DNA from 3 places in the Enterobacter sp. WI-ESBL-E8 genome. Region 2 is predicted to be linked to each of the others. Evidence: predicted binding sites of a transcription regulator. Region 2 holds the regulator's gene; each other region holds the start of a gene.
The links. The regulator Fur, encoded in region 2, represses iron uptake genes when iron is present. The targets are predictions, from matches to a motif close to ATAATAATGAGAACNACTATCAA.
Positions count from the first base shown of each region.

Region 1: zupT (zinc transporter ZupT) is a predicted target of Fur. The motif match lies at 7,796-7,818, and genes of this name have one in related genera.
Region 3: ftnA (non-heme ferritin) is a predicted target of Fur. The motif match lies at 6,707-6,729, and genes of this name have one in related genera.

Region 1 covers NZ_JBRWXJ010000001.1:4,233,611-4,243,450, reverse strand. The annotation lists gene ACWHWP_RS20085 (fimbria/pilus outer membrane usher protein) at 1-750, opposite strand, end outside; gene ACWHWP_RS20080 (fimbrial protein) at 824-1,381, opposite strand; gene ACWHWP_RS20075 (pilus assembly protein) at 1,596-2,657, opposite strand; gene ACWHWP_RS20070 (fimbrial biogenesis chaperone) at 2,660-3,394, opposite strand; gene ACWHWP_RS20065 (fimbria/pilus outer membrane usher protein) at 3,410-5,932, opposite strand; gene ACWHWP_RS20060 (fimbrial-like protein) at 6,011-6,586, opposite strand; gene zupT (zinc transporter ZupT) at 7,010-7,783, opposite strand; gene ygiD (4,5-DOPA-extradiol-dioxygenase) at 7,980-8,768, shown strand; gene ACWHWP_RS20045 (glutathionylspermidine synthase family protein) at 8,848-9,840, opposite strand, start outside.
Region 2 covers NZ_JBRWXJ010000001.1:1,369,438-1,379,277, forward strand. The annotation lists gene nagE (N-acetylglucosamine-specific PTS transporter subunit IIBC) at 1-1,985, shown strand, start outside; gene glnS (glutamine--tRNA ligase) at 2,155-3,822, shown strand; gene chiP (chitoporin ChiP) at 4,269-5,684, shown strand; gene chiQ (ChiQ/YbfN family lipoprotein) at 5,732-6,061, shown strand; gene fur (ferric iron uptake transcriptional regulator) at 6,169-6,615, opposite strand; gene fldA (flavodoxin FldA) at 6,906-7,436, opposite strand; gene ybfE (LexA regulated protein) at 7,592-7,879, opposite strand; gene ybfF (esterase) at 8,008-8,781, opposite strand; gene seqA (replication initiation negative regulator SeqA) at 8,965-9,513, shown strand; gene pgm (phosphoglucomutase (alpha-D-glucose-1,6-bisphosphate-dependent)) at 9,538-9,840, shown strand, end outside.
Region 3 covers NZ_JBRWXJ010000001.1:3,049,060-3,058,899, forward strand. The annotation lists gene araG (L-arabinose ABC transporter ATP-binding protein AraG) at 1-1,194, opposite strand, end outside; gene araF (arabinose ABC transporter substrate-binding protein AraF) at 1,266-2,255, opposite strand; gene ACWHWP_RS14520 (non-heme ferritin-like protein) at 3,045-3,548, shown strand; gene ACWHWP_RS14525 (anaerobic C4-dicarboxylate transporter) at 4,139-5,482, shown strand; gene ACWHWP_RS14530 (DUF2766 family protein) at 5,524-5,775, opposite strand; gene azuC (stress response protein AzuC) at 5,884-5,967, opposite strand; gene yecR (YecR family lipoprotein) at 6,203-6,541, shown strand; gene ftnA (non-heme ferritin) at 6,868-7,365, shown strand; gene tyrP (tyrosine transporter TyrP) at 7,609-8,820, shown strand; gene ACWHWP_RS14555 (YecA/YgfB family protein) at 8,854-9,522, opposite strand.

The sequences.
Region 1 (9,840 bases), 2.9 Mb from region 2:
GCCGGTATATGAAAAACCATCGAAAATATCGGACTGAAAATCAGACTCACCCAGCGTCAGCTTTGAACCCAATGATGGCAGAGGGCGAAAAAGGTAAGCGCGGGACAACCGGCCTTCGCTCTGCGAACCCTCATCGGTACGATTAAGGGCATACTGATAATCTCCCCGGAGCCGCCAGGCGCCCAGGTTCGCTCCGGCGGTCCCGTAGGTGTTCACGTTATCGCTGCCTGGCCCTTCATCTGGCTGGTAGCGACTGGCGAAGAGATTGTAATCCAGCAGTACGCCGGAGACGCCGTTGTCCCAGGTTGCAGGCGGCATCCAGTCGGTGGCGCGGTACTTTAGCCAGGCCTGAGGTATGGTTACCTCCAGCGTTTGTGTCGCCTGGATAAACTCGAAATGCACCTGCGGCAGACCGGAAAAATCGACGCAGCCTGTTTTATCGGCAAGCGTGCCGCGGATCTTGTCATCCAGGCCGAAAGTATCAGCCAGGTCTGCCGGAATGCAGACCTCCGTTGTGTCACCTTTTTTTTGCCAGCCCAGCTGCCAGCCAGCGGCAAGCGGGGTTTTATTTATCGAAACGGTAACGAAATAATATCCTGGAGCAATATGACGTTTATCTCTGAACTGTGATAAATCAATATTGCTGCGCTGATCTTTATCGATAGCGTTAATGTTAAACTCAACGGCGAGAAGCGGGTGTGAGATAAGAAAGCCTGCGATGATTAATCCTGGTGAACTGTATTTCATCATTCAGCTCGAAAATAAAATAACCGCAATGGCTGGCAAATATATTGCCAGCCGAAATAAAATTAACGATATTTGCTTATTTATACAGCAATACATAATTCGCGGTTGATTCAACCTGACCGGCCGTTGCTGTTTTACCGTTGACTACTTCCATCTGAGCTTTGAAATGCAGCGTCTGAGTAGAGGAACCTTCTGACAGGTCGACGCTGTTCGCGGAGCCCAGTGTAATGGGGGACTCTGCGTTATTCAGCAGACGAACCCCGACGTTCTGCGCACCGCCGGCATAGGTGTTGCTCATCAGGTTGCTATCGGTGGTGTCGGTTGCGGTGCTGCTGAAGGTCACATCCACCTTGGTGACGGGAGTTGCAGTTTCATCTGCAGCATCAAGCTGGCAGTTTTCCAGGTTAATATCAACCGGTACCGCGGTGGATTTTTTATTCGCATTCATCATCGCCGTGGTGAACTGGCCAAGTTCAATCTCTTTATCAATACTGTCTGGTGCAATATTACACGGTGCGTCAATAATAACGCCCTTAAAGGTGATTTTACCGGAGCCCTGATCGCTTGCCAGTGCAGTGCCAGAGATAAGAGAGGTTAACGCAACCGCTAAAAGTGCTTTTGAAATATTTCGCATGAAATATCCTTTTATGAATAATGTTTAAAATGTATTTGTTTTCGAGGCAGTCGCATTCTAAAACTAATTGTAACGGTCTGTGATTAAAAAATAATTAAAGACTCATTAAGCTTTGATTCATTAATTATTGAAGTGAATGGCTTATGCAGAAAAAGAGAGGGTGAAATGCTAAAAGAGCAGACCAACATGAGATGCTGGTCTGCTTTTTGATCAATTATTGATAATTGATTTTGACAATAATGTCTTTAATGAAGGGTCCGAGAGCAATGGCTTCACCCGGTTTGCGGGTGAGTTCAGCCGTATAATCGTGAGTTAGCGTCGTCACCGTATCATCAGGGTGATAGGTTGCAAAAGGAAGATACTGATTGTACGTCACGTCGCCGTTGGTTTTATCAATGAGACGCATGAGTAAACCATTTCCCATGTCCAGATGCGTATCATCGTAGAGCGTATCGGTGGTGTAAAAGCTGGTCGTTACGTCAAACTGTTCTGAACAGCCTGCAGTGGCATCCCGGATTGTCGAAATGCTAAACGGTGAGGTGAGGGCGCTGGTGCTGACTGCACTCTCCGTAAACTGGCCAAAATTCACAATCTGATTTTCAGGATAGATCCGGATATCCACACCGCAGTCCAGGAAGTGAATATTGGAGAGGCCGGCGATATCGTAATGCAGGTTTTTGGCACCAGGCATGACATTTATTCCGCCAACACCATCAAAGGTAAGTACGGTGACCGAAGGGAATGTGAAGTCAAACTGCTCTTTTGGTACCGCTTTTAACTTTACGTAGAGGCGAAACCGCACGGTGAAAGTGACGTTTTTTTGTATTGTGGTACCGTTACACGCTGCGACTTTATATTCCCCGTAAAAGTCCTCTTTTTTATCGAGACAGGCGCCGGTATCAATTTTGATATCAGGGGTATCATAGTCAACGCCGTTATAGGTCACCCCAAATGCCAGATAGGGATTGTTGGTCATCAGGCTATCGGTATTATGAAAACTGTCCAGGATATAGGCATATATATTTTCACTCCATGGATCCTGGTCGACCGGCTTAGTGTGATCGCGCGTAGCGTTATCGCAATACACCGTCACCAGCAAATCGCCGCTTTCCCAGATTTTTTGGCCGGCAGGGGCGTTTGCGGGCACGGTGAAAGCCGGCAACGTGGTTGTCACCAGGCTTGCCCCCCCTTTTGAACCTTTATAGCATTCCAGCGCCCATGCGGATGATGAGAACAAACAAAATAATGCGATTGCAGCGAAGCAGATCCTTTTCATCATTATCCCTTTTTCACCGGCTTGCTCTGACAGGTGTTTTGCACCGCATTACAGTTCACTTTAAACATTTCCAGCCCGCCGTAATCTCCAACATAGCCTATCTGAAATTCTGCAGGTAAATTCCGCAGCGTCTGAGAGGCCTGGCCGAAAGGTTCAACCATCACGCTTTCTGCACCCGGTAACAGCGTTTTGCCATTCAGTCCGATATATCCCACGGTGATGTAATAGGGGCTGTAATTTTTGAGTTGCAGACCGTCAGCCGAGCGGGATATGACCACTTTTTCCAGCGGCACAAATTGTCCCTCTTTCAGCTCAATGGCTTTTGGCCGCCAGAACAGTTTAAGCCGGCTTTGCATGGCGATTTGCATCACGTTCTTCTGCTCGGCTTTGGGCGGGATCTCCCGCATGTTGTAATAAAACAGCGACTCGCGATCGGCGGGCAGTTTGCTGAGGTTTTGCTGTGCCATCAGGCGAACCTGCGCCTGTTCGTCAGGCTCGATACGCAACAGTGGCGGAATAGGGGAGATAAACTCGCGCGTTTTTTTTCCCTCTTTATCCTCAATCCAGGACTGAGCCAGATAAGGGGCGGTTTTACTCTGGTTCGTCAGTCTGACCGACACGCTTTTTGCTGAGGCGTTGAAAATGATGCGCGTTCTGTCTGGCGATACGGTGGCATGTGCAATACCGCACACGGCCAGCATGTAGATAAGTCCTTTTGTTAAAAAAGTCATGTTCATTTTATTCGTCCTGAATTAATGCACTGTTTTACAAGGTAAAAATATAGCGTCACCGCTAAGGTTACTTTGGTTCGGCGGCGTGATTTCGCAAGCGTTGCCGGACCAGGTGAGACGTAGCGTGCTGTTTTCCTGAATCCCGCTGAGATAAGCGAAGCCTTCTTCGGCAACCAGCCCGACCTCTTTACCCGTAGCGCTGTCGACGATACTGACGCCCAGGGGCGGGAACTGTCCGTTTTCCTGCCGAATGATGCCGACAATCTGGTAGCCCGTGGTGGCGTTCAGCTTACTGTAAACAATGGCACCTTCGGTCAGCGTGATGCGAATGACGGAGGTTTCAATGTCTACGCCATCAGGCAGCGTGTTGTTGTTAACACGCACCGTTGAGGTGGTGTAGTTGCTGAGTGAAGGCACGACGGCAATACCGAATGCGTTGGTACGCGTGCGCGAACTATTGACCTCAATTCCGGCAACGCCGTCGGCATCGATCATCATGCGGGCGTTATCGGCCGGGCTGTAATCATGCAGGGCTACGCCATGCCGCGTGGCGGTAAGCGAGCCATTCCAGCCCGCGCTGATCGAACGATATTGGTTAGGCTGAACGCTGCCTGAAAGGTTGAGACGTCCGTAGGGGGAATAGTGCTGGTATCCGCCGCGCAATGACGGTTCACCTTCGCGCAAATCGTCTTCCGTCGTCGAGGCAGAGAGGTTCCACGTATTGTTGCGATCGGAGGCGTCATAGTAGGAAACCATGTGAGACGCGCTGTCGCCGCCCGATCGCTGGTAGCTGTACATAATGCTGCGACTCTGTTCCAGCGGAAGGGTGAAGGAGAAGTAGACCTGATTTTCGTCGCTGTCGTCCCAGCGGACCCGGCTTAGCGCCAGCGATGCGGATAAACCTCTTAAATTGCCAATATCAAAATTGCGGCTCACCGAAAAGGAATAGTTCGTGTTGCTGCTGTTGTCCCAGTAGGTGTTACGGGTGACGTTGAAATAGGTATTTAAGGCCAGAGAATCCAGGTACTGGTTGAAAGAGATAACATAGCTCTCTTTTTCGTTTGTCGTTGAGGTATCGCCGTCCCGGGAGGCGAGATATTCGCTCATTGAGACATATTCTTTATCCGAGAATCGATAACCTGCGAAAGTAATCTGGCTGCCGGTTGCCTCAAAGCGTTTCGCATAGTTCGCGCGATAGCTGTAACCACGCTGTTTATCATTTTTTTCCCGATGCAGCGTGGCCTCAGCGCCCGTCACATCAAAAGATATCGAACCGAGCGAATCCAGGTTGAAGCCGATACCGGTGGTCATGGCCTGATAATCATCAGATGTGAGCATGGTACCGCCATAAAGCGAAACGTTACTTAACCAGCCCCAGGAGAGCTCTCCTGTCCAGAAAAGAGGGTTATTGATGTCGTTATGGCCCGTAGCGGTAGGTTTACCGACGGACGTTTTATAACGCACCTGGCCTTTTCGGGTCAGGAAGGGAATTGAGGATGAACCCACCTGGAAGGTGGTTTTGCGCCCATCTTCCTCTTCGACCATTACGTCCAGCTGTCCCTGGTAGGTTTCACCCAGGTCAGAAATTGTGAACGGGCCCGGCGCGACGGTTGTTTGATAAAGAACGCGGCCAGACTGGGAGACGGTCACTTTGGCATTGGTCTGCGCGATGCCGGTAATTTGCGGAGCATAGCCTTGTAAATCTGGCGGCAGCATACTTTCATCACTTTCCAGCGATGCGCCCGTAAAGTGGAAGGTATCAAAAATATCTGAACTTAAGTCGTACTGCCCCAGCTTCATTTTTGATGACAGCGAAGGGATAGGGCGGTAGAGATAGGTCCGTGCCAGACTGCTGTCGCTGCCCGTAGACTCGCCGTGTCGAAAGTTTTGATTGTACTGATAATCTGAACGTAGACGCCAGGCACCCAGGTTAAGCCCGAGCGTACCGTAGGCGCTGACATTCTGGCTGTCGTCGCCCCCGTGCGGATCGTACTGGCTGGCATAGAGATTATAATCGAGTAAAACGCCCGCAATACCTTCATCCCAAAATTCCGGCGGCGTCCAGTTTTGCGCCTGATACTTCATCCATGCCTGGGGAACGGTGACGGAAAGCACCATTGTCCCTTTATTAAGGGAAAAGCCCAGCTCCGGAAAAGTCGAAAGATCAAGGCAACGTCCGACCTGTGAATAATGGAGTCGCGAAATAAAATCGGTGCTCAGTCCGAAATCGGATAGTTGACCGGCATTCACACAAATTTGCGAACCGCTTTCGTTTTCCGTTGCGATCCATTCCATTGTTGCGGATTGAGGCAACGTGTTTTTATTCACCTGAATGCGGACCAGATAGCTACCCGGCGCGATGTGGCCTTTTTTCTCGAACTGGGAAATATCGATATTACTTCGGTCTTCAACGTCAATCATATCTGTGTTGAATTCAACCGCGGAAACTGGCAACACGAATAATGCTGAGTAAAGTGTGGCACTCAGCGAATGCTTAATAAAAGCAGAGAGGCGAGAGAGTTGATGCGCTGAGTGTTTTAGCATAAATCCGTTTCGCTTTTAAAAAGAATGCATAAAAGCCGATGAGTCCTTCATCGGCTACGTTTTCAGACGACAATCAAATTACTTGTATTCAAGAATATAGTTCGCCTGGGCCTGAACGTTACCCGGGGTAGCCGTGCTGCCGGACACGGGCTCCATACGGGCTTTGAAGTTCAGTTCCTGATAGGCATTTGTGGTTGGGAATGACACTTCAATCGGTTTACCCAGCGTGACTTTATTGCTGCCGCTGTCCAGCAAGCGAATGCCTACACCTGTTGCACCGCCAATGTTGCCATCGAGGGTGTTTTTCATCAGGCTGGTGTCAGTCGAATCGGTACTTGCGGAGGCAAAGGTGACCTTCACTTTGTCGATCGTGGTGGTGGTTTGCCCGGTCGTTGTAGAGAGAATGCAATCCTGCAGGTGGATATTTACGTCAACCGGCAGCGAGTTTTTACCGCTGTTCAGCACGCTATCCGCGACTTCGCCTAATTCAATGGTCTGATTTTCATCTCCCGGGGTGATAGAGCAAGGCGCACTGATCACCTCACCGGTAAACGTGATCTTCCCTGAGCCCTGGTTATCTGCCGCCACAGCAGTAAATGACAGGCCAGAAAGCAGTGCCGTTGTCGCAACTGCCAGAATAGTCTTGTTAAACATGAAGATATAATCCTTTATCTAAGATTGGATGGCGCAATAAGTTTAATGAATTAATATTGCAACACATTTATTTCATTAAAGCGGTCGAAATATATCAACCACAATATGGATTATCTCGTGAGCATTTCTTAATGAGCGATTTAGATGTGGTTAATATATTTTTTGAGATTATGAGAGGGATGGATACCTTTTCTATAAAGCCAGAGGCTAGGTTTAAATAGTGATTAACATCAACCTTTTGAGTTTTTTTTAATACACGGAGTGGTAATTGTTTTACGGAAAATAGTTATAAATAATATTTCTTAAGTGAATTCTATGGTGTTCAGAAAGTATGGTGCCGGACTTTGTATCATTAATACTGATAGTTGGCATTCACTGACATTAGAAAAAATTGCGCTCCCTTAATAAGGGGAGCGCAACCGTTCAGCCAATACCCGCCGATTGTAACAAGACGAGGCTGAATCCCATTACGGACATGCCGCACAGCACGCCATAGCTGGGGTTGTTATTAGGGTCGATCTCTTTTGCCAGCGGCATCAGCTCATCTACCGAAAGCGCGACCATAATCCCGGCTACCGCTGCCATGATGGCTGCCATCACAACGGGGGAGACCAGGCTACCCAGGATCAGCCAGGCCAGCACGCCGCCGAGAATTTCTGCCATCCCTGATATCCCTGCCCAGAACACGGCGGTGCGCTTTGAGCCGGTGGCGGCGTAAACCGGCCCGGCGACGGCCAGTCCTTCAGGAATATTGTGTAAGGCGACCGCCAACGCGATGCCAAAGCCCATTTCCAGATTGCTGCTGGCCGTCACGTAGGTGGCGACCCCTTCCGGGAAGTTATGCAGGCTGATGCCCAGCGTCAGCAGAACCGCTGTTCGCTTAATATTCCGCGGCATGGGCGTTACGTTTTTCTGCATTAAATCCTGCGGGTGCGCGTGCGGTAGCATACGGTCGAGGGCAAAGTATCCCAGCAGGCCAAAGACAAACATGCCGTAACCCAGCAGCGGAGACATGCCTTCTGTACCCAGTGCGGCAGGGAGCATCTCCATCAGGGAGATGAGCAGCATGATCCCGGCAGCAAAGCCCAGTGAAAAGGCCAGTACGCGGTTAGATGGCTTCTGGCCAAGCACGCCGAGGATCGCACCGATGAAGGTCGCGGCGCCCGCCAGTATGGTCAGGATCAAGGGGACTGACATGCATTGCTCCTTATGATAATGATTCTCATTAATAGTAATGATTCATTGTGTGCAAAGCGAGAGAGGGAGCTCCGTTTTACACATTCCTTACATTCAAATTTCCTGATGATGATCTTCACGCTTATCTGCGTTCATCTTTGCCCGATTGGGCGTAATGTAGCACCATTAAATTGACACCTTCTGTAAGGATATCACCATGACTTCTTCCCGTATGCCAGCCCTGTTTTTAGGCCACGGTAGCCCAATGAATGTTCTGGAAGACAACGTCTATACCCGCGCATGGCATCATCTGGGCGAGACGCTGCCGCGTCCAAAAGCAATCGTGGTGGTGTCTGCGCACTGGTTTACCCGTGGGACGGGCGTAACCGCGATGGAAACGCCAAAAACCATTCATGATTTCGGTGGTTTCCCGCAGGCGCTGTATGATACGCATTATCCGGCCCCCGGCTCGCCCGAACTGGCGCAGAAGCTGGTGGATTTGCTGGCACCTGTCCCGGTCGCGCTGGATAAAGAAGCCTGGGGCTTTGACCATGGCTCGTGGGGCGTGCTGATCAAAATGTATCCTGAAGCGGATATCCCGATGGTGCAGTTGAGTATCGACAGCACCAAACCCGCGGCATGGCACATGGAGATGGGCCGTAAGCTGGCATCGCTTCGTGATGAAGGCATTATGCTGGTGGCGAGCGGCAACGTGGTGCATAACCTCCGCACGGCGCGCTGGCACGGTGAAAATACCCCGTACCCGTGGGCAACCTCTTTTAACGACTACGTAAAAGCGAACCTGACCTGGCAGGGCCCGTTCGAACATCATCCGCTGGTGAACTATCTGGAGCACGAGGGCGGTTCGCTCTCTAACCCGACGCCGGAGCACTTCCTGCCGCTGCTGTACGTTCTTGGCGCGTGGGATGGTCAGGAACCGGTGACGATCCCGGTCGACGGAATTGAGATGGGGAGTTTGAGTATGTTGTCGGTGCAGGTAGGGTGAAAACATGCCCGGTGGCGCTACGCTTACCGGGCCTACAAAACCGTAGGCCGGGTCAGGCGAAGCCGCCACCCGGCAGATCTTACTCCACAAAGATGTGCGGATAGAAGCGTGACAGATCCTGCGTGATCAGCGCGCGATCTTCGCGGATGCCAATCCCGGCAGGTTGATCGTTGATGAGCCAGCTGCCAATCAGCGTATAGCTGTCGCCAAATTTCGGCAGTTGATAAAATTCCTGGACGATCATGCCTTCCTCGCCGTAAGGCCCTTCAACCGCTTCCAGCGTCTTACCGTTTTCGATGATCGACACGTTTGCGCCTTCGCGGGAGAAAATCGGCTTAACGACGTATTTTTCCATTTCTGGGAAATCGTCTTCCGCAAAGTAGGCTGGCAGCAGGTTCGGGTGGTTCGGGAACATCTTCCACAGCATTGGCAGCAGGGCTTTGTTGGAGATAATGCTCTTCCAGGCCGGTTCCAGCCAGCGCACGCCAGCATCTTCCAGCTTGGTGGAGAACATCTCACGCAGCATATATTCCCACGGGTAGAGCTTGAACAGGTTGCTGATGACCTGATCCTGCATATCCGTAAACTGACCTTTTTCACCCAGGCCGATATCCTCGATATAGAGGAACTCGGTCGCTACCTCCGCTTCGGCGGCGCAATCCTGCAGATACTGAACCGTTCCGCGGTCTTCTTCCGTATCGCGGCAGCAGGCGAGATGCAGCAGGTTGAAGCCATGCTGTTCGTGCAGCTCGGCAAAACGCTCAATCAGCTTTTCCTGCAGGCTGTTGAACTGGTCACTGCCTTCCGGCAGGTTTCCGGCATTGGCCTGGTCTTCCAGCCAGATCCACTGGAAGAACGCCGCTTCGTACAGGGAGGTTGGCGTATCGGCGTTATTTTCCAGGAGCTTAGGTTCACCCACGCCATCCCAGGCGAGATCGAGGCGAGAGTAAAGTGAAGGTTGGTTCGTTTTCCACGACTGGCGTACAAAGCTCCAGGTGTGCTTCGGAATGCGGAATTTGGTCATCAGCTCATCGCTGTCGATAACCTTTTCCACGACCTTCAGGCACATCTG
Region 2 (9,840 bases):
CACTGATGGTGCCGGTCGCCACGCTGCCTGCCGCAGCCATCCTGATGGGTGTCGGCTACTGGATCGACCCCAACGGCTGGGGTAACACCAGCGCGCTGGCGGCGTTCTTTATCAAGTCTGGCTCCGCCATTATCGACAACATGTCCGTGTTGTTTGCGATTGGTGTGGCTTACGGTATGTCCAAAGACAAAGACGGTGCCGCTGCGCTGACCGGTTTTGTCGGTTTCCTCGTGTTAACCACTCTCTGCTCGCCTGCAGCGGTGGCCATGATCCAAAAAATCCCGGCGGACCAGGTTCCGGCGGCATTCGGTAAAATCAGCAACCAGTTTGTCGGTATCCTTGTGGGTATCATCTCTGCCGAACTGTACAACCGCTTCAGTAGCGTAGAGCTGCCAAAAGCGCTGTCGTTCTTCAGCGGTCGTCGCCTGGTGCCTATTCTGACCTCCTTTGTGATGATCTTCGTTGCGTTCATCCTGATGTACATCTGGCCGGTGATCTTTGACGGTCTGGTGAACTTCGGTGAACACATCCAGAAACTGGGCTCCGTCGGTGCGGGCGTGTACGCGTTCTTCAACCGTCTGCTGATCCCGGTTGGTCTGCACCACGCGCTGAACTCCGTATTCTGGTTCGACGTTGCAGGTATTAACGATATCCCTAACTTCCTGGGTGGCGCACAGTCCATCGAAGCAGGTAAAGCGGTTGTCGGTATTACCGGTCGTTACCAGGCAGGCTTCTTCCCAATCATGATGTTTGGTCTTCCAGGCGCTGCGCTGGCGATCTACCACTGCGCGCGTCCAGAAAACAAAGCGAAAGTGCTGGGTATTATGATGGCGGGCGCGTTTGCGGCCTTCTTCACCGGTATCACCGAGCCGCTGGAATTCTCCTTCATGTTCGTGGCGCCTGTACTGTACGTGATCCACGCTGTGCTGACCGGTATCTCCGTGTTTATCGCGGCAAGCATGCACTGGATTGCGGGCTTTGGCTTCAGTGCGGGTCTGGTGGATATGGTGCTTTCTTCCCGTAACCCGCTGGCAACCCACTGGTGGATGCTGATCCCACAAGGTCTGGTGTTCTTCGCGATCTACTACATGGTGTTCCGTTTCACTATCACCAAATTCAACCTGATGACTCCGGGTCGTGAACTGGCCGTGGCCGGTAGCGAAGCGGATGGTCAGGATGTGAACGTGAGCGGTGCTCAGGAGCAGGACGTATCAGGTCTGGCGCGTCAGTACATTGCCGCAGTTGGCGGTTCTGACAACCTGACCGGTATTGATGCCTGTATCACCCGTCTGCGTCTGAACGTGAAAGATTCTTCTCTGGTGAACGAAGCGCTGGCGAAACGCCTGGGCGCGTCCGGTGTTATCCGCCTGAACAAAACCAGCGTGCAGATCATCGTCGGCTTCGTTGCGGAAAAAATTGCCAACGCAATGAAAACGACCGGCCCGGTTGCAGCCGCTGAAGCAAGCGCTGCGCCTGCTGCCGCTCCTGCAGCTGCGAAACCGCAGGCGGTACCTAATGCCAAAACGGTTGCCGCGCTGGTGTCTCCCGTGACCGGTGAGGTCGTTGCGATTGAGCAGGTACCTGATGAAGCGTTCGCCAGCAAAGCGGTCGGTGACGGTGTTGCGGTGAAACCAACGGACAAAACCGTTGTGTCTCCTGCTGCCGGTACCATCGTGAAAATCTTCAACACCAACCACGCGTTCTGCCTCGAAACCGAAAATGGCGCGGAGATCGTTGTCCACATGGGTATCGATACCGTTGCGCTGAACGGTCAGGGCTTTACTCGCCTGGTGGAAGAGGGCGCTGAAGTTGTGGCTGGTCAGCCGGTTCTGGAAATGGATCTGGACTTCCTGAACGCCAACGCGCGCTCCATGATAAGCCCGGTGGTTTGCAGCAACATCGATGACTTCAGTGGCCTGGTCATTCAGGCGAAAGGTCAGGTTGTTGCGGGTCAAACGCCTCTGTATGAGATTAAAGGCAAGTAATCGCTCCTGAGTAGAGTCATGCCTTAAGCGGCGGGGGTTATCCTCCGCCGCTTTTTTTTGCAGCAAATGCCCCCATTATTTTCTTCAGAGCCGTTTTAAGGGTTGTCACTACGTCCGGCTTATAAGATCATATGCCGTTATACGTTGTTTACGCTTTGAGGAATCCACGATGAGTGAGGCAGAAGCCCGCCCGAGTAACTTTATTCGTCAGATCATCGATGAAGATCTGGCCAGTGGTAAGCACACCACAATTCATACCCGTTTCCCGCCGGAGCCGAACGGCTACCTGCATATCGGGCATGCAAAATCTATCTGCCTGAACTTTGGCATTGCCCAGGACTATCAGGGACAGTGCAACCTGCGTTTCGATGACACCAACCCAGTAAAAGAAGACATCGAATACGTTGAGTCCATTAAGAACGACGTGCAATGGCTGGGCTTCAACTGGTCTGGCGATATCTGCTACTCCTCTGACTATTTTGATCAGCTGTACGCCTATGCGGTGGAGCTTATCAACAAAGGTCTGGCGTATGTCGACGAGCTGTCTGCTGACGAGATCCGTGAATACCGCGGTACGCTGACCGCACCGGGTAAAAACAGCCCGTTCCGCGATCGCAGCGTTGAAGAGAACCTGGCGCTGTTTGAAAAAATGCGTGCCGGTGGCTTCGAAGAGGGCAAAGCCTGCCTGCGCGCCAAAATCGATATGGCGTCTCCGTTCATCGTGATGCGCGATCCGGTGCTGTACCGCATTAAATTTGCTGAACACCACCAGACCGGTAACAAGTGGTGCATCTACCCGATGTACGACTTCACCCATTGCATCAGCGATGCGCTGGAAGGCATCACCCACTCCCTGTGTACGCTGGAGTTCCAGGACAACCGTCGTCTGTACGACTGGGTACTGGATAACATCACCATTCCCGTGCATCCGCGTCAGTACGAGTTCTCTCGTCTGAATCTGGAATACACCGTGATGTCCAAGCGTAAGCTGAACTTGCTGGTGACCGACAAGCACGTTGAGGGCTGGGACGACCCGCGTATGCCGACCATCTCTGGTCTGCGTCGTCGTGGTTATACTGCCGCGTCTATTCGTGAGTTCTGCAAACGTATCGGCGTGACCAAGCAGGACAACACCATTGAAATAGCTTCTCTGGAATCCTGCATTCGCGAAGACCTCAACGAAAACGCACCGCGTGCGATGGCGGTCATCGACCCGGTGAAGCTGGTTATCGAGAACTATCCGCAGGGTGAAAGCGAGCTGGTCTCCATGCCTAACCATCCGAATAAACCGGAAATGGGCAGCCGCGACGTGCCGTTCAGCGGTGAAATCTGGATCGACCGTGCTGACTTCCGCGAAGAAGCCAACAAGCAGTACAAGCGTCTGGTGTTGGGTAAAGAGGTGCGTCTGCGTAATGCCTACGTCATCAAGGCAGAGCGCGTAGAGAAAGACGCGGAAGGTAACATCACCACCATCTTCTGTTCATATGACGCTGAAACGCTGAGTAAAGATCCGGCGGACGGCCGCAAGGTGAAAGGCGTTATTCACTGGGTGAGCGCATCCCACGCGCTGCCGGTGGAAATTCGTCTGTACGATCGTCTGTTCAGCGTGCCTAACCCGGGTGCTGCTGAAGACTTCCTGGCGACCATCAACCCGGAATCTCTGGTGATCAAGCAGGGTTATGCGGAGCCTTCCCTGAAAGCCGCTGAAGCGGGTAAAGCGTTCCAGTTCGAGCGTGAAGGTTACTTCTGCCTGGACAGCCGTTACAGCACGGCGGAAAAACCGGTATTTAACCGTACCGTGGGTCTGCGTGATACCTGGACCAAAATCGGCGAATAATAACGCTGCATTGGTCAATGAGAGACAAACGCCGCTTATTGCGGCGTTTTTTTATTTAACGATCATATCGTTAAAGCAGGGGGGTAATAATATCGTGGAAAATATCAGGTCAATGTGGTGCTACTTATTTTTCTGAAAAAAGTTTGTTTTTTATCATCAATACGCAATTTGTAAAAAGTAACAGCAATTAACGATCTTACCCTCTGAAATTTAATGGCTTGCCCCGCCAAATCTCGCCCTCCGGTAAATGTTACAAAGCACTACCAATTATGTGCACTTCGTCATAATCCTGACTTTTGTCCGCTGAAAAGCATTGATAATTCGCGTCGCGAAAAATAACCTAAAGACGGTAGTTAATTCGAGGGTATTTATAACTACCCCTGACCATTTGGTCTTTTTTATTTTCGCCGTTTCAGGCGTTTTAATTCGTCAAAGAGGAATAATCTATGCGTACGTTCAGTGGCAAACGTAGTGCGCTGGCGCTGGCTATTGCCGGTGTGACAGCAATGTCGGGCCTGGTCGTTACACCAGAGGCGAAAGCCGCGGGTTTCATCGAAGATTCTACCCTCACGGGCGGTATTTATTACTGGCAGCGTGAACGTGACCGTAAAGACGTCACTGAAGACAAATACAAAACTAACCTTTCTCACTCCACCTGGAACGCCAACCTGGACTTCCAGTCGGGTTATGCCGCGGATATGTTCGGTCTGGATATTGCTGCGTTCACGGCAATCGAAATGGCGGAAAACGGCGACAGCGGCCACCCGAACGAAATTGCCTTCTCCTCCAGCAACAAAGCCTATAAAGAAGACTGGTCCGGGGATAAGAGCGGAATCAGCCTTTATAAGGCCGCAGCGAAATTTAAATACGGCCCGGTGTGGGCGCGCGGTGGCTATATTCAGCCCACCGGCCAGACGCTGTTAGCGCCGCACTGGAGCTTTATGCCAGGCACCTATCAGGGTGCAGAAGCCGGGGCTAACTTTGACTACGGTGATGCGGGTGCGTTGAGCTTCTCTTATATGTGGACCAACGAGTATAAAGCACCGTGGCATATCGAAATGGACAAGTTCTACCAGGGCGATCGTAAAACGCGGGTAGATTATCTTCATTCTCTTGGTGCTAAGTACGATTTCAAAAATAATCTGGTGCTGGAAGCGGCATTTGGTCAGGCACAAGGATACATGGACCAGTATTTTGCCAAAGCATCTTATAAGTTCGATATCGCCGGAAGCCCACTTTCGACCAGCTATCAATTCTATGGTGCGCGAGATAAAGCAGACGCACAAAATAACCTGCGTACCAACGATGAAGTGGCACTTGCCAGGGACTTATATGACGGCACGGCCTGGCTGCAAGCTTTAACCTTTGGCTACAAGATTGGCCAGGTGGATCTACGTCTTGAAGGCACGTGGGTCAAAGCTGATGGTAATCAGGGCTTCTTCTTACAGCGCATGACACCAACCTATGCATCTTCTAACGGTCGCCTGGATATCTGGTGGGATAACCGTTCTGACTTTAACGCCAATGGTGAAAAAGCAGTCTTCTTCGGGGCGATGTACGATCTCAAAAACTGGAATCTTGCAGGTTGGTCAGTGGGGGCTTCCTATGCTTACGGTTGGGATGCTAAACCAAGTAGTGCCCCAATCTACGATCAGAGCCAGCGCCTGAAGGAATCCGCCTATAGTCTGGATGCTGCGTATGTACTGCAGGATGGAAGAGCCAAGGGCACAATGTTCAAACTGCACTTCACCCAGTATGACAACCATTCTGACCTGCCTAGCTACGGTGGCGGATATAACAACATCTTCCAGGATGAACGTGACGTGAAATTCATGGTTATCGCACCGTTCACCATCTTCTGATGAATCGTCCGGCGGGTTAGCGCCCGCCGGACCGGAGACTGCACATGATGAAAAAAATTGTAATTGTCGCGCTGCTGGCGTCGGGGCTGGTGGCGTGTTCTCAGAGCCAGGCGCCTAAAGAAGATTCCCGGCTGAAGGAAGCTTATAGCGCGTGCATCAATACCGCTGAAGGCTCGCCGGAGAAAATTCAGGCCTGCCAGAGCGTGTTGAATGTGCTGAAAAAAGAGAAGGCGCATGAGCAGTTCGCAACGCAGGAAAATGTTCGCGTGATGGATTACCAGGCCTGTATCCAGGCGCGTAAAACCGGTAACGATCAGGAAGTGGCGAAGCGTTGCGACCAGATCTGGAAAGAGATCCGCAGCAATAACAGTAACTAACCTGCTGTTACCATGCCCGGTGGCGCTATGCTTACCGGGCTTTTTTATACCTGAAAACAGGCGAAAAAAAAGCCAACCTTGCGGCTGGCTCAGAGTATGAAGACTGATTATTTTGCGTCGTGCGCGTGGTCATCTTCGCGGCAGTCGCCTTCAGCGCAGTGACCGTAAAGGTACAGGCTGTGGTTGGTCAGGCGGATGCCATGACGTGCGGCGATTTCACGCTGGCGTGATTCAATGGAATCATCGCTAAATTCAATGACCTTGCCGCAATCGAGGCAGATCAGGTGATCGTGGTGCTGCTGCTGGGTCAGTTCGAAAACAGATTTACCACCTTCGAAATTATGACGGGTAACAATGCCCGCGTCATCAAACTGGTTCAGCACGCGATAGACGGTAGCCAGCCCAATCTCTTCACCCATGTCGATAAGACGTTTATAGAGGTCTTCCGCACTGACATGGTGATTGTCTGGACCCTGAAGCACTTCGAGGATTTTTAACCGAGGAAGCGTAACTTTCAGGCCAGCCTTCTTTAATGCGGTATTGTTGTCAGTCATGCGGAATCTGTCCTGTTGCTAAACGATTCACTTCTGTAGGAAGTGACAGAAAATGCACCCGGGATAATGCGTCTCATTATAGAACTGCCATGGCTAAATGAAAACTGCAAGTCTCAGGCAAAATATGCTTATAAAAACGTGGTATCACCAACAAACTTGCTCAATGGAAAACCACGTTTATCAGGGAGACATTGTACAGGTCTGGGCGAAAAAGTTAAAAGATTGTAGCGATTAATTTAATCGGTTTGACCTAGAGCATGGGCGCAGCCGCCGCTGCGCCGCGATAAAAATCAGGCGTTAAGAATATCGTCCAGGTGCAGTTCCTCACGGATCTGCTTAACCCATTTCTCAACGCGCTCTGCCGTCAGCTCTGGCTGACGGTCTTCGTCAATGGCCAGACCCACGAAATGATCGTCATCGGCCAGGCCTTTAGACGCTTCGAAGTGGTAACCGGCAGTTGGCCAGTGGCCAACGATCACGGCGCCATTCGGCTCAATGATGTCGCGGATAGTCCCCAGCGCGTCACAGAAGTACTCGGCGTAGTCTTCCTGATCGCCGCAGCCAAACAGGGCGACCAGCTTACCGTTGAAGTCGACTTCTTCCAGCGTCGGGAAGAAATCATCCCAGTCGCACTGGGCTTCACCGTAGTACCACGTTGGAATACCCAGCAGAAGAATGTCATAGCCTTCGAGATCTTCTTTGCTGCTCTTGGCGATGTCATGCACATCAGCAACGTCTTTACCGAGCTGTTTTTGAATGTTTTTTGCGATATTTTCGGTATTGCCGGTATCACTGCCAAAGAAAATGCCGATGATTGCCATGAGTAAAATAACCTCTTGAAACTTAATAGTATGGTGGCGCAATTCGGCCACGGATAAGGGCAATAATAGCAGAACTGGCAACCCTGCGGAAACAGCTATCGCGCAGGACTGCACTCCGTGCTACATGAAAAGGGCGATAAAGGGGATTTTCAGACTTATGCCTGGCTGCGTAACGTCTCAAGCTGGGCGATCAACATCTCTTCAATGAGCTCGCTGCGGCTGATATTTCGCGCGTCAGCCAGCTCGTTAAGCGCATCGACGGCGTCGGCGTTAAGCTTCAGTTCGACACGCTTAAGCCCACGATTTTTATCGCGTTTAAGCTGGTTGCGTTTATTGATACGCAGCTGTTCATCGCGCGAAAGCGGATTCGTCTTGGGTCGTCCCGGTCGACGTTCATTCGCGAACAGATCTAGTGTCGTACGGTCCGTTTGTTCTTTGGCCATGATTCTGAGACTTCGGGGGAAACACGCCGCCCTGCTAATGCCCGGGCGATAAGCGCGCCATCATACATCACCAAAAACGGCACGCCAACGACTGGAAGCCCGCAGCCTTCCAGTCGCTCTCTTTTTAATCAATTCGCAGTATCAGCGAGATAGCGGCGAATGGCGCGCAGCACGGCGTCAGGTTTTTCTGCATGAACCCAGTGTCCGGCCCCGGCAATCACGTGGGCGCGCGCCTGCGGGAATTGTGCCAGCAAGGTGTCGCGGTACGCGTCGGTAACATAAGGAGAGTTACCGCCACGAATGAAGAGGGTAGGGTGTGGCCAGGCAGGTACCGTTTCCCAGCCAACGATATTGTTGTACTGCTCCCAGAGCACCGGCACGTTAAAACGCCATTTTCCGTCAACAAACGACTTCAGCAGGAATTGCACAACGCCTTCTTCATCAAGATGGTCACTCATGACCGCAGCCGCCTGCTGGCGGGTCGCGACACCCGCTTCAGTGACCGCATTGATGGCGGCAAAAATCTCGTCGTGTCGGCGGACGTCATAATCCACGGGCGCAACATCAATTACCACCAGGCCGTTAATACGCTCCGGCGCAAGCGCCGTCAGGGCCATCACCGCTTTGCCGCCCATTGAATGCCCGATGAGCGTCACCTTCTGCAGGCCGTTGGCGTCCAGCGTATCCAGCAGATCCTGTGCCATCGCGGCATAGGTCATCTCGTCTGAACGCCCGGAAAGACCGTGATTGCGCATATCGACCTGTAAAATATCGTGATCGGTAACCAGATCGCGCGCCAGCACGCCCAGGTTATCCAGGCTGCCAAAAAGCCCGTGAACCAGTACGATGGGAGAATTATTGTTCGGCGATTGTGCAGTTTGCGCTCGGGTATTCAATTTCATGGCAAAGTTCTTTTTTTACGTATGTCAGGTTAGGGTATCATGTTGACCATTCTGCCGCCCGGCTGCAAGGTTCCAGTTTAATCTGACTTTTGCTGCCAACCAGGTTTGACGCTATCCGCTGTTGGGATTTGACCCTATAATCCCAATGACTTGTATTCAGATAAGAAATCGCACTGGATTAAGATGAAAACAATCGAAGTTGATGACGAACTCTATCAGTATATTGCCAGCCAGACGCGGCATATCGGGGAGAGCGCGTCCGACATTTTACGGCGCATGCTTAAAATTTCCGCCGCTTCACAGCCTGCTACCCCAGTCACCAAAGATGTCGTGTCTCAGCCGAGCGTTGTTGCACAGGCTAAACCTGCCGTGACACCGGCAAAAGATAAAGTGCGCGCGATGCGCGAGCTGCTGCTGTCCGATGAATATGCGGAGCAGAAAAAGGCGGTTAACCGCTTTATGCTGGTGCTGTCTACACTTTATTCACTGGATAACAAGGCGTTTGCTGAAGCGACCGAGTCGCTGCACGGTCGTACTCGCGTCTATTTCGCGGGTGACGAGCAGACGCTGCTGCAAAATGGCAACCAAACCAAACCTAAACATGTCCCAGGCACCCCGTACTGGGTGATCACCAATACCAATACGGGCCGCAAGTGCAGCATGGTTGAACATATCATGCAGTCCATGCAGTTCCCGGCGGAATTGATTGAAAAGGTTTGCGGTACAATTTAACCCTTGCATCAGAAGGACCCGGTAATGGCAAATCACAGCCGTGCAGGCCAACCTGCACAACAAAGCGATTTGATTAACGTCGCTCAGCTGACCGCGCAGTATTACGTGCTGAAACCGGTCGTGGGCAACGCAGAACACGCAGTGAAGTTTGGTACATCTGGTCACCGCGGCAGCGCGGCGCGCCACAGCTTTAACGAACCGCACATTCTGGCCATTGCTCAGGCCATTGCGGAAGAGCGCGCTAAAAACGGCGTTACCGGTCCATGCTACGTGGGCAAAGACACCCATGCGCTGTCTGAACCGGCGTTCATCTCTGTTGTGGAAGTG
Region 3 (9,840 bases), 1.7 Mb from region 2:
CATGATCAGCTGTTCCGGTCCCGGCGTTTTGATATTCAGTGAACGAATATGGTGGTCGGCGTTGCTCGACTCCCAGCTATCGTTTATCAGGCAGCCTGCATGAATAAACTTGCGGCGGGCGGAAATATTGATGTTGTCGCGCACCGAGTGCACCGGAATGATCCCCTCGGCTTTCCGGTCTTCCGGGCAGAGCATCATCCCCGCCCTGATCGCGTGGGCCGGTTTCTGGATATCTACCCGCTCGCCGTCAATGGAGACCTGCCCCTCGGTAATGCGGGTACCGCCGAACAGGCCTTTCATTAATTCGCTGCGTCCCGCGCCCACCAGGCCAAACAGTCCGACAATTTCGCCGCTGCGCACGGATAACGACACAGGCGTACGTACGCCCGGCGCTTTGACGCTGTCCAGACGCAGGCGTTCTGGCCCGTACGCCCGCGGCTGCCAGTGATAAATATCACCGAGCTCGCGCCCGACCATCGCCTGAACAAGCTGGTCGTGGTTAACCTGCGTCATGTCGGTAAAGGTGCGCACATAGCGGCCATCTTTAAACACGGTGATGGCGTCGCTCAGGGCAAATATCTCTTCCATACGGTGTGATACATACAAAATCGTACGGCCTTCCTGACGCAGCTCGCGGATCACGCGGAACAGATTGTCGATTTCACGCGCGGAGAGCGAACTGGTGGGCTCATCGAAGGCAATCACTCTGGCGTTACGCGCCAGCGCCTTGGCAATTTCAACCATCTGCCACTGGCCGATGGAGAGATATTTCAGCGGCGTCTGGGGATCGACGTCCAGACCCAGGTGTTTTAGCTGCAGCCCCGCTTCATAATTAAGTAGCGAACGATTCACCACGCCGCCTTTGTGCGGAAGCTGCCCTAAATAGATGTTTTCCGCCACGGTCATCTCAGGGATAAGGTGCAGCTCCTGATAGATAATGGCTACCCCGGCATTGAGCGCCGCCGTGGTATCGGCAAAGGCCATCTCTTCGCCGCGAATAGCGAGCGTGCCGGTCGTGGGCGCGTAGTTGCCGCTGAGGATTTTTAACAGCGTGGATTTTCCCGCACCGTTTTCCCCCATCAGGGCGTGAACCTGGCCGGCATAGCAGTCGAAGCTGATATCGGTCAGCGCGTTAACACCGGGGAAGGTTTTCCCGATGCCGCGAAAAGAGAGATACGGATCAGACTGTCGCATAACGTCTCCGTGATTCCTGTAGTGTGTACGTCTGGCCCCTCACGATGCGTGAGGGGCACAATCACAGCGTATTACTTACCGCCCAGTCCTTTTTTCGCCAGCTCCTCTTTGAAGTTGTCGCGGGTGATCAGCACCACGTCGGTCACTTCGGTAAATTTCGGCGGTTCCGCCCCTTTGGTCACCCAGTTGTAGAGCATCTCGCTGGATTTGTAGCCGTGAACGTCCGGGCTTGGCAGCAGAGAGCCGTAGAAGCCAGTGGCCTGCGCTTTGGACAGCTCGCTGACGGCGTCAACGCCGTTGATGCCGATCCCGATGACGTCAGGCGCTTTGAAGCCCTGGCCTTCCGTCGCGCGTACTCCGCCCAGCACGGTGTTGTCGTTCATGCCGACCACCAGCCAGTGTTTCACCTCCGGATGCTGAACCAGCATGGAGTTTGCGGCGTCAAAAGCGCCCGGGATATCGTTAGACTTGGTTGGGACTTTGTAGATCTGTTTTTCCGGGAAGCCGGCCGCTTTCAGCGCGTCCATTGAACCGGTAGTACGACGGCGTGCGGTGTCCAGCTCATCCGCGGTGATGGCCATAACCGCAGTTTCTTTGACATCCCAGCCGCGCTTTTGCATCTCTTTATAGAGTTCCTGGCCCTGGCGTTCGCCGATTTTGGTCGCCGCCATCATCACCAGCGGAACGCTGTCCATTGGCTTGCCTTTGGCGTTCACGAACTGATCGTCAACGGCAATGACTTTCATGTCGTAACCGCGGGCTTTCGCCGCGATGGCCGAACCGAGCTTTGGATCCGGAGTACAGATAACGAAACCTTTCGCACCGCTGGCCGCCAGGCTGTCGATGGCGTTCAGGGTTTTCTCACCGTCAGGCACGGCGATTTTAATCACTTCAAAACCTAAATCTTTCCCGGCTTTATCAGCGAATTTCCACTCGGTCTGGAACCAGGGTTCTTCGGGCTGTTTTACCAAAAAACCGAGTTTTAAATTCTCAGCGATAGCGGATTGTGACATAACGGCAGCCAGACCGATGGCCGCCAGCGCTTTAGTAAATTTGTGCATGGTAAACTCCAGCTTTAGCATTCTTTTCTGTAGGGAATATTTGCGTGCTTCTAATTTAATCGGACTTAAAACAAGGTATTAGCGCTTACCTCGTCATAAGCGTTATTGCTGGTGATAGTTTTAGCGGGAAATTAATCATCCATAAGAGAGCCCCATCACACCGCAGAATTACAGTAATTGCGTACATAAATTCAGCGAAAAATGACATAAAAAAGGCAGGATTTGTCTGACAAATAAAAAGAGGTTAAGCAGAATTATCCATAAGATTAGCTAAGAAATCCCTGATGCCCTGCGGCGGGCAAAATGGCACCCATTCCTAAAAAGCATTGAGCAGGTGTTTCATCACGAAAGCATAACGAACCTGAAAAACCGTTATTTCGCAGAAATTGATTTAGCGCAAATTTACTAAAACATCATATATTCAAATTAATAAATGCGTATTTCTCTTTTTCACCGAGGATTATTCCACCTAAATAATTCTGAAAGAGTAACAATATACACACCCAATGAAAAACATTAGTTATCAAAGAATTAAGAAATACTTAATTCATGGCGAGCTAATTGCATTTCTGTACTATATTAAACTTTGTAATGTATGGTAAACACAGCCTAATTAAGAGTTTTCTTAGACCACAGACAAGGGTATGCTTATTTATATCGAACACAGGAAGTGTATTTCGGTCGACTTAGGTCACTGCAGGAATTGTATTTCTGCCTTTTTCTTCGCATTTGCCTGGTGCTCAGGTTAAGCAACGGACATCACGTCCCACAGTCAATAAGGATATGAGTATGGCTACCCAAACGATGATGCAAAAACTTAACGCGCAGATGAACCTTGAGTTCTACGCCTCGAATCTGCACCTTCACTTAAGCGCATGGTGCGCCGAGAATAGCCTTACGGGCTCTGCCACATTCTTTCGCTCTCAGGCGCAAAGTAACGTCACTCACATGATGCGCGTCTTTAACTTCCTTAAGGCCTCAGGAGCAAATCCTGTCGTTAAAGCCCTTGATGGAATTAATGAAAGCTACTCCTCTCTGGAAGAGCTGTTCCAGAAAACGCTTGAAGAGTATGAACAACGCTGCAGCACGCTCAGCAAACTGGCCGATGAAGCCAGAGCGCAGCAGGACATGACCACCCTCACGTTCTTACGTGATATGGACAAAGAGCAGCAGCAGGACGGCATGCTGCTGAAGACGCTGGCGGATGAGATTCATCATGCGCAGCAGGCGGGTTTATGCCCTGAGCAAACCGACCGTCATCTGCTCGACATTGTGGCGGTGCAACACCACTGAGTTTTTAATCTGCTCCAACCGGGCTGAGGGTTTCCCAGAAATTTATTAATCTGAAGCGATGAACTTTGTATCAGGCAAGTGAATAACTTACAGCGATGACCTGGACCGGCTGTAAATCGCCGAAGCGTTTCCGTAGGGCCGGGGCGAGGCGCAGGGATGCGCCGAGAGGGCGTGGCCTGCAGGGATGCAGGCTCATGCCCGACCCGATAGCCTGAAGGAATAAGCTGAGGGCACCGCGAAGCGGCGATTTACCGCCGGAAGCCCGGGTCGCCAGGGTGGTGGCGATTGAGCCACCCTGGCACGTTCACAGGTCATGTCGTTACAGAGTAGCAACGAACATAAAGTGAACGGAATGACCACCAGAGCCGTATGTTCCCCCTCACCCCAGCCCTCTCCCTCAAGGGCGAGGGGGCCGTCTGAGCAGGCATTATTTTATGGGGATCCCTCAGCCCACCGGAGGCTGGACTCCCTTTCCTATCTCCAACCTCCTGCTTTTGCTGAAATTTAACAAATCAGATCTTGCTCCCAATGATTAACCCTACAACGTGTAATGATTTATTTAATTACATAATCATTGACGAGGGAGCATCATGATCACCATTGAGTTTGTTGTCATTCTCCTCTGCCTGCTGACGGGTACACGTTTCGGCGGGATGGGGCTTGGGTTAATAAGCGGTATTGGTCTTTTTATTTTATGTTTTGTCTTTGGCCTGCAGCCAGGCAAGCCGCCGGTCGACGTTATGCTGACTATTCTCGCGGTGATTGGCTGCGCGGCTACCCTGCAAACGGCGGGCGGCCTCAACGTCATGATGCAGTTTGCCGAACGTCTGCTGCGCAAACACCCGCAGCACATCACCCTGCTCGCCCCGTTCACCACCTGGATGCTGACCTTCCTGTGCGGGACAGGGCACGTGGTGTACACCATGTTCCCCATCATTGCAGATATCGCGCTGAAAAAAGGGATCCGCCCGGAGCGCCCAATGGCCGTGGCATCGGTGGCATCGCAGATGGCGATTACGGCCTCCCCCGTTTCCGTTGCCGTCGTGTCGCTGGTCTCCATCCTGGCGGCCCAGCATGGGATCGGTCACGCGTGGGGGATACTTGAAATACTCGCCGTGTCGGTTCCCGCTTCACTGTTCGGCGTGGCCATTGCGGCCCTGTGGAGCTTGCGCCGCGGAAAAGACCTGGCTGACGACACAGAGTTTCAGGAAAAGCTGAAAGATCCAAAGCAGCGCGAGTTTATCTATGGCGGAACGGAGACGTTAATGGATCAACGCTTCCCAAAACAGGCCTACTGGTCCACGTGGATTTTCTTTGCCGGTATTGCCGTGGTCGTTCTGCTGGGGGCATTTCCTGAACTGCGCCCCGCCTTTGAACTGAAAGGCAAAATGACGGCGCTGTCGATGAACCTTGTCATCCAGATGATGATGCTGATTGCGGGCGCCGTGATGCTGATGGCCTGCAGGGTCAATGCGTCCGCGATTTCTAACGGCGCGGTATTCAAGGCTGGAATGGTCGCGATCTTCTCGGTGTTCGGCGTGGCGTGGATGAGCGATACCTTTTTCCAGGCGCATCTCGACGAGCTAAAGCTGGCGCTGGAAGGCGTGGTGAAAAGCCACCCGTGGACGTATGCGATTGTCCTGTTTCTGGTGTCTAAACTGGTGAACAGCCAGGCGGCTGCGCTGACGGCCGTTGCGCCGATGGGCCTTATGCTGGGTATCGATCCGAAAATGCTGATCGCCTTTTTCCCGGCCTCATACGGCTATTTTGTCCTGCCGACCTATCCGAGCGATTTGGCCTGCATCGGCTTTGACCGTTCAGGCACCACCCGCATCGGCAAATTTATCATCAACCACAGCTTTATTTTGCCGGGGCTGATTGGGGTAAGCTGCGCGTGCGCGGCGAGCTACCTGCTGGTCCAGACGTTCTTTTAGCGGCATCAACGGGCGACACGTGCCGTCGCCCATTTCCCGCGTTAGTGGGACTCACCCTGCGGCGTGAATCGCAGCTCAATCAGCGCGATGGCTTTCTGGATCGCACGAAGCGTAACCGGGTCAGCGGCAGCAGGATGGCTGGCGAAATCGATGTTTTTCAGCTGCGTAGACATCTTCTCGCGCACTTCAACCGGCGCAATCACGTCCAGAACATCAAGGATTTGTTTGATAACCAGCTGGCATGCAACAACGTCAGACACCAGCTCCTGATCGGCGCTCAGGTTTTGTGACATGGGGCGTTCTCCTTATTTAAAGGCGGCCATAGTAGCAAAACGCAGCCCCTTTCATCTCCCCTTCGTCGTCTGCAGAGACAAAAAAACCTGCCGAAGCAGGTTTTTTTATCAGAACATGGCGCCCGGCGGCACGTCTTTGAACGTGCGGCAGTAATTGGCCCACATGCTTTTCAGGATTTTGCGCAGTTTCACGATGAGGCTCCATTAACTTGTTATACAACTTTATTATCAACGTGCCTATAATATGACCACTATCACAAAAATCAATATTTTTGTGACATTCATCACAATTTTTCTCAGGGTGTAGCCTGAAAGCGTTCATCTCTGACCCGTTGCAAAGAGTGAGGGCAGAATGTCCGGCTATTCCAGGCATTGCAGCGGGCATCTGCGGGTACGATATCGTATTTCCATCCACTCAGAGCGAACCATGAAAAGAGTCATTGTAGCCGGCATGCTCCTGCTGCTCGCAGGATGCAGTATTAACCGCCAGGCTGAAGTCAGCAGCCTCGACGCGCCGAACGGCATCGTCCGCCTCGACTACGGCCAGGCAGTGCTGCAAAATGCGTATTCCGATGAGTATGTGAATAACGGAACGGCGGCAAAAGCGTGTCAGAGTATGGGGTATGCCACAGCATCAGCCTATGGTCAGCCCATTAAAACCTGCACCCTGACCAGCGGCGCGTTGTGTCTGAACGAGAGCGTGACCATCCAGTATAAATGTATGGGGTACGCCGTTAACCCTAAGTCAAATAATCCGTGGTATTGATCGAGGCTGCCAGCGCTTGCTGGCACTTTATACCCGTCATACTTCACGTTGCCTGTGCGTTGGCTGCACTCGTTCACCCCGGTCACTTACTTATGTAAGCTCCCGGGGATTCACTCCCTTGCCGCCTGCATGCAACCTGAATTATTTAGGGTATATTTATTACGAACAAAAACAATTCTCATTAATATATATAAATATCGCCAATGCGTTTTATTCCCATTCGTATTTTAAATAAAGAAATAAATATTTTACGTTTTGCAAATAATTAAATAACAAATTATAGTGTCGCTCATTGTGAACCAGAAATAATAAACCGGAGCGCCACCATGCTGAAAACTGAAATGATCGACAAGCTCAACGCACAAATGAACCTTGAGCTTTTTTCGTCTCTCCTCTACCAGCAGATGAGCGCCTGGTGCAGCTACCACAGCTTCGAAGGCGCAGCCGCGTTTCTGCGTCGTCACGCTCAGGAAGAGATGACCCACATGCAGCGTCTGTTTGATTATCTGACAGATACGGGCAGCCTGCCGCGCATTGAAACCGTGACATCCCCTTTTGCTGAATATAATTCTCTCGATGAACTGTTCCGCGCCACCTACGAGCACGAGCAGCTGATCACGCAGAAAATTAACGAACTGGTTCATGCCGCTATGACCAGCCAGGATTATCCAACCTTTAATTTCCTGCAGTGGTACGTCGCAGAACAGCACGAAGAAGAGAAGCTGTTTAAATCCGTTCTGGATAAATTATCTCTGGTCGGTAAATCAGGCGAAGGTCTTTACTTTATTGATAAAGAACTTTCCACTCTCGACACGCAGAATTAATATCAATGCGGTGCTGGTTTCCGGCACCGCGTTAATTTACCTTCCCCCCGCATCAAAACCCGCATTTTTCCCTGAACGCCTTGTTTACGTCACGCCTGACCTTCGCCCCACGTCGGACTGGCGGCAGCGCAATGCGTAAACCTTACATTACACCCCTTGTAACGGTGGTTTGACGAATTGCCGCTTTTCCCTTACTCTGCGCCGCAGATTTTGTCGCGATGTAGAGTCGTTGTAGAGGAAAGCGTGAAAAACAGAACCCTGGGAAGTATTTTTATCGTCGCCGGAACGACAATTGGCGCAGGAATGCTGGCAATGCCCCTGGCGGCCGCAGGCGTGGGATTTGGCATGACCCTGCTGCTGCTGGGTACGCTCTGGGCCTTGATGTGTTACACCGCCCTGCTGCTGCTTGAGGTTTACCAGCACGTGCCCGCCGACACCGGCCTGGGTTCACTTGCGGCGCGCTACCTGGGACGTTACGGCCAGTGGATAACCGGCTTTAGCATGATGTTCCTGATGTATGCCCTGACCGCCGCCTACATCAGCGGCGCCGGGGAATTGATCGCCTCCAGCGTTAATGACTGGTTCGGCTCTGACATTACCCCTGCGACGGGGGCTATCTTCTTTGCGCTCATCGGCGGCGGCGTGGTCTGCGTGGGAACATCGCTTGTCGATCTGTTTAACCGTTTTCTGTTCAGCGCCAAAATTCTGTTCCTGATTGTCATGCTGGTCCTGCTGGCGCCGCACGTGCACAAGGTCAACCTGCTAACGCTGCCGCTGGAAAAAGGGCTGGCGCTTTCCGCCATCCCGGTCATCTTCACCTCGTTTGGCTTCCACGGCAGCGTGCCGAGCATCGTCAGCTATATGAACGGCGATATTCGCAAGCTGCGCCGCGTCTTTGTTATCGGCAGCGCGATCCCGCTGATCGCCTATATTTTCTGGCAGCTGGTCACGCTGGGCAGCATTGACTCTTCAACCTTTATTGGGCTGATGGCACAGCACGCTGGCCTGAACGGTTTTCTGCTGGCCCTGCGCGAGGTCGTCACCTCCCCGCACGTTGAGCTGGCGGTACACCTGTTTGCCGACCTGGCGCTGGCGACCTCGTTCCTGGGCGTGGCGCTTGGCCTGTTCGATTACCTGGCCGATCTGTTCCAGCGTCGCAATACCGCCGCAGGACGCTTACAGACCGGGGCAATCACCTTCCTGCCGCCGCTGGCATTCGCACTGTTTTATCCGCGCGGGTTTGTGATGGCCCTGGGATACGCAGGGGTGGCGCTGTCGGTCCTTGCTCTGCTCCTCCCTTCCTTGCTGGCATGGAAGAGCCGCCAGCAGCATCCGCAGCAGGGATACCGCGTGGCGGGGGGAAAACCGCTGCTGTGCATTGTGTTTGCCTGTGGAGTGGTGATTATTCTGGTGCAGGTGTTGATTGCAGCGGGAATGCTGCCGGAAGTGGGTTAAATAAAAAAGGGGCTATCATCAGCCCCTTTTTTATCAGTGCAAACAGCAGCTCTTAAACTTCTTCCCGCTGCCGCAAGGACACGGATCGTTACGCCCAACCTTGGTGCCGTTCACCGTCGGTTTCTTCACTTCCGGCTGCTGCGGGTTGTTGACCCAGTATTGATATAAACGCAGTGCCGCAGGCTGGATGCTCTCGATGCTGGCGATATACTCCTCTTCGGACAGTTCATCCAGCTTTTCGCTGTTATCTTCCGTACCGTGCAGCGCAATCACATCAAGATCGGCCTTCAGCGCTTCCGGCAAGGCTGACCAGTCCGTCAACGCCACGCCGCGCATGTAGCCGTAGCACCACTCTTCCACAACGGTATAGCTTTCATCGTCTACGTCGTTATATCCAAACATCGGTTCAAACTGATCCGGATATTCGCTCAGGCGCTCGGCAATATCGTTCATGTGCTTAAAGCAGAGATCGATAAAACGGTTCATCTCACGATCGTTTTTCCAGCGTGGAATGTATTTCTCGCCACCCCATACCGCCACCAGCCAGGCATCTGGCTCAACGACAACGGGGCCGGAAAGCACTGCGGTGAGCATGCCGTCCAGCTCGGACACGTCAATAACGGACGCATCATCATGACCGTAAGACATTAACGTCTCTTCAAGCCACGCCATTTCGCTTTCATTTAATGGGCCTTCAGTCATCGCTGACACTCCTGATAAAAAGGAAACGATCCTAACACATATCTCCCGCCTCTACGGGCGGAAGTTTAGGTCTTTATTGCTGCAAAAACGTGCAAATCGTGACCTTTGCACAACTTATGGGCTTTATTGTTAACGATATGTGATCTCCGCTGTAATTTCTTCTCCTCCCGCAGGGCGGCATAACGCGGCGCTCTATACTCAAACAGGTCACAGGCCCGTCAATGGGTTAACCATTCTGGCAACGTTTTTGCTTGCTGTTCTTCGCGCGATGCTGCGCAGGGAAACCTCGCCGTAATATGCAGGATGCCGTCTGTATCT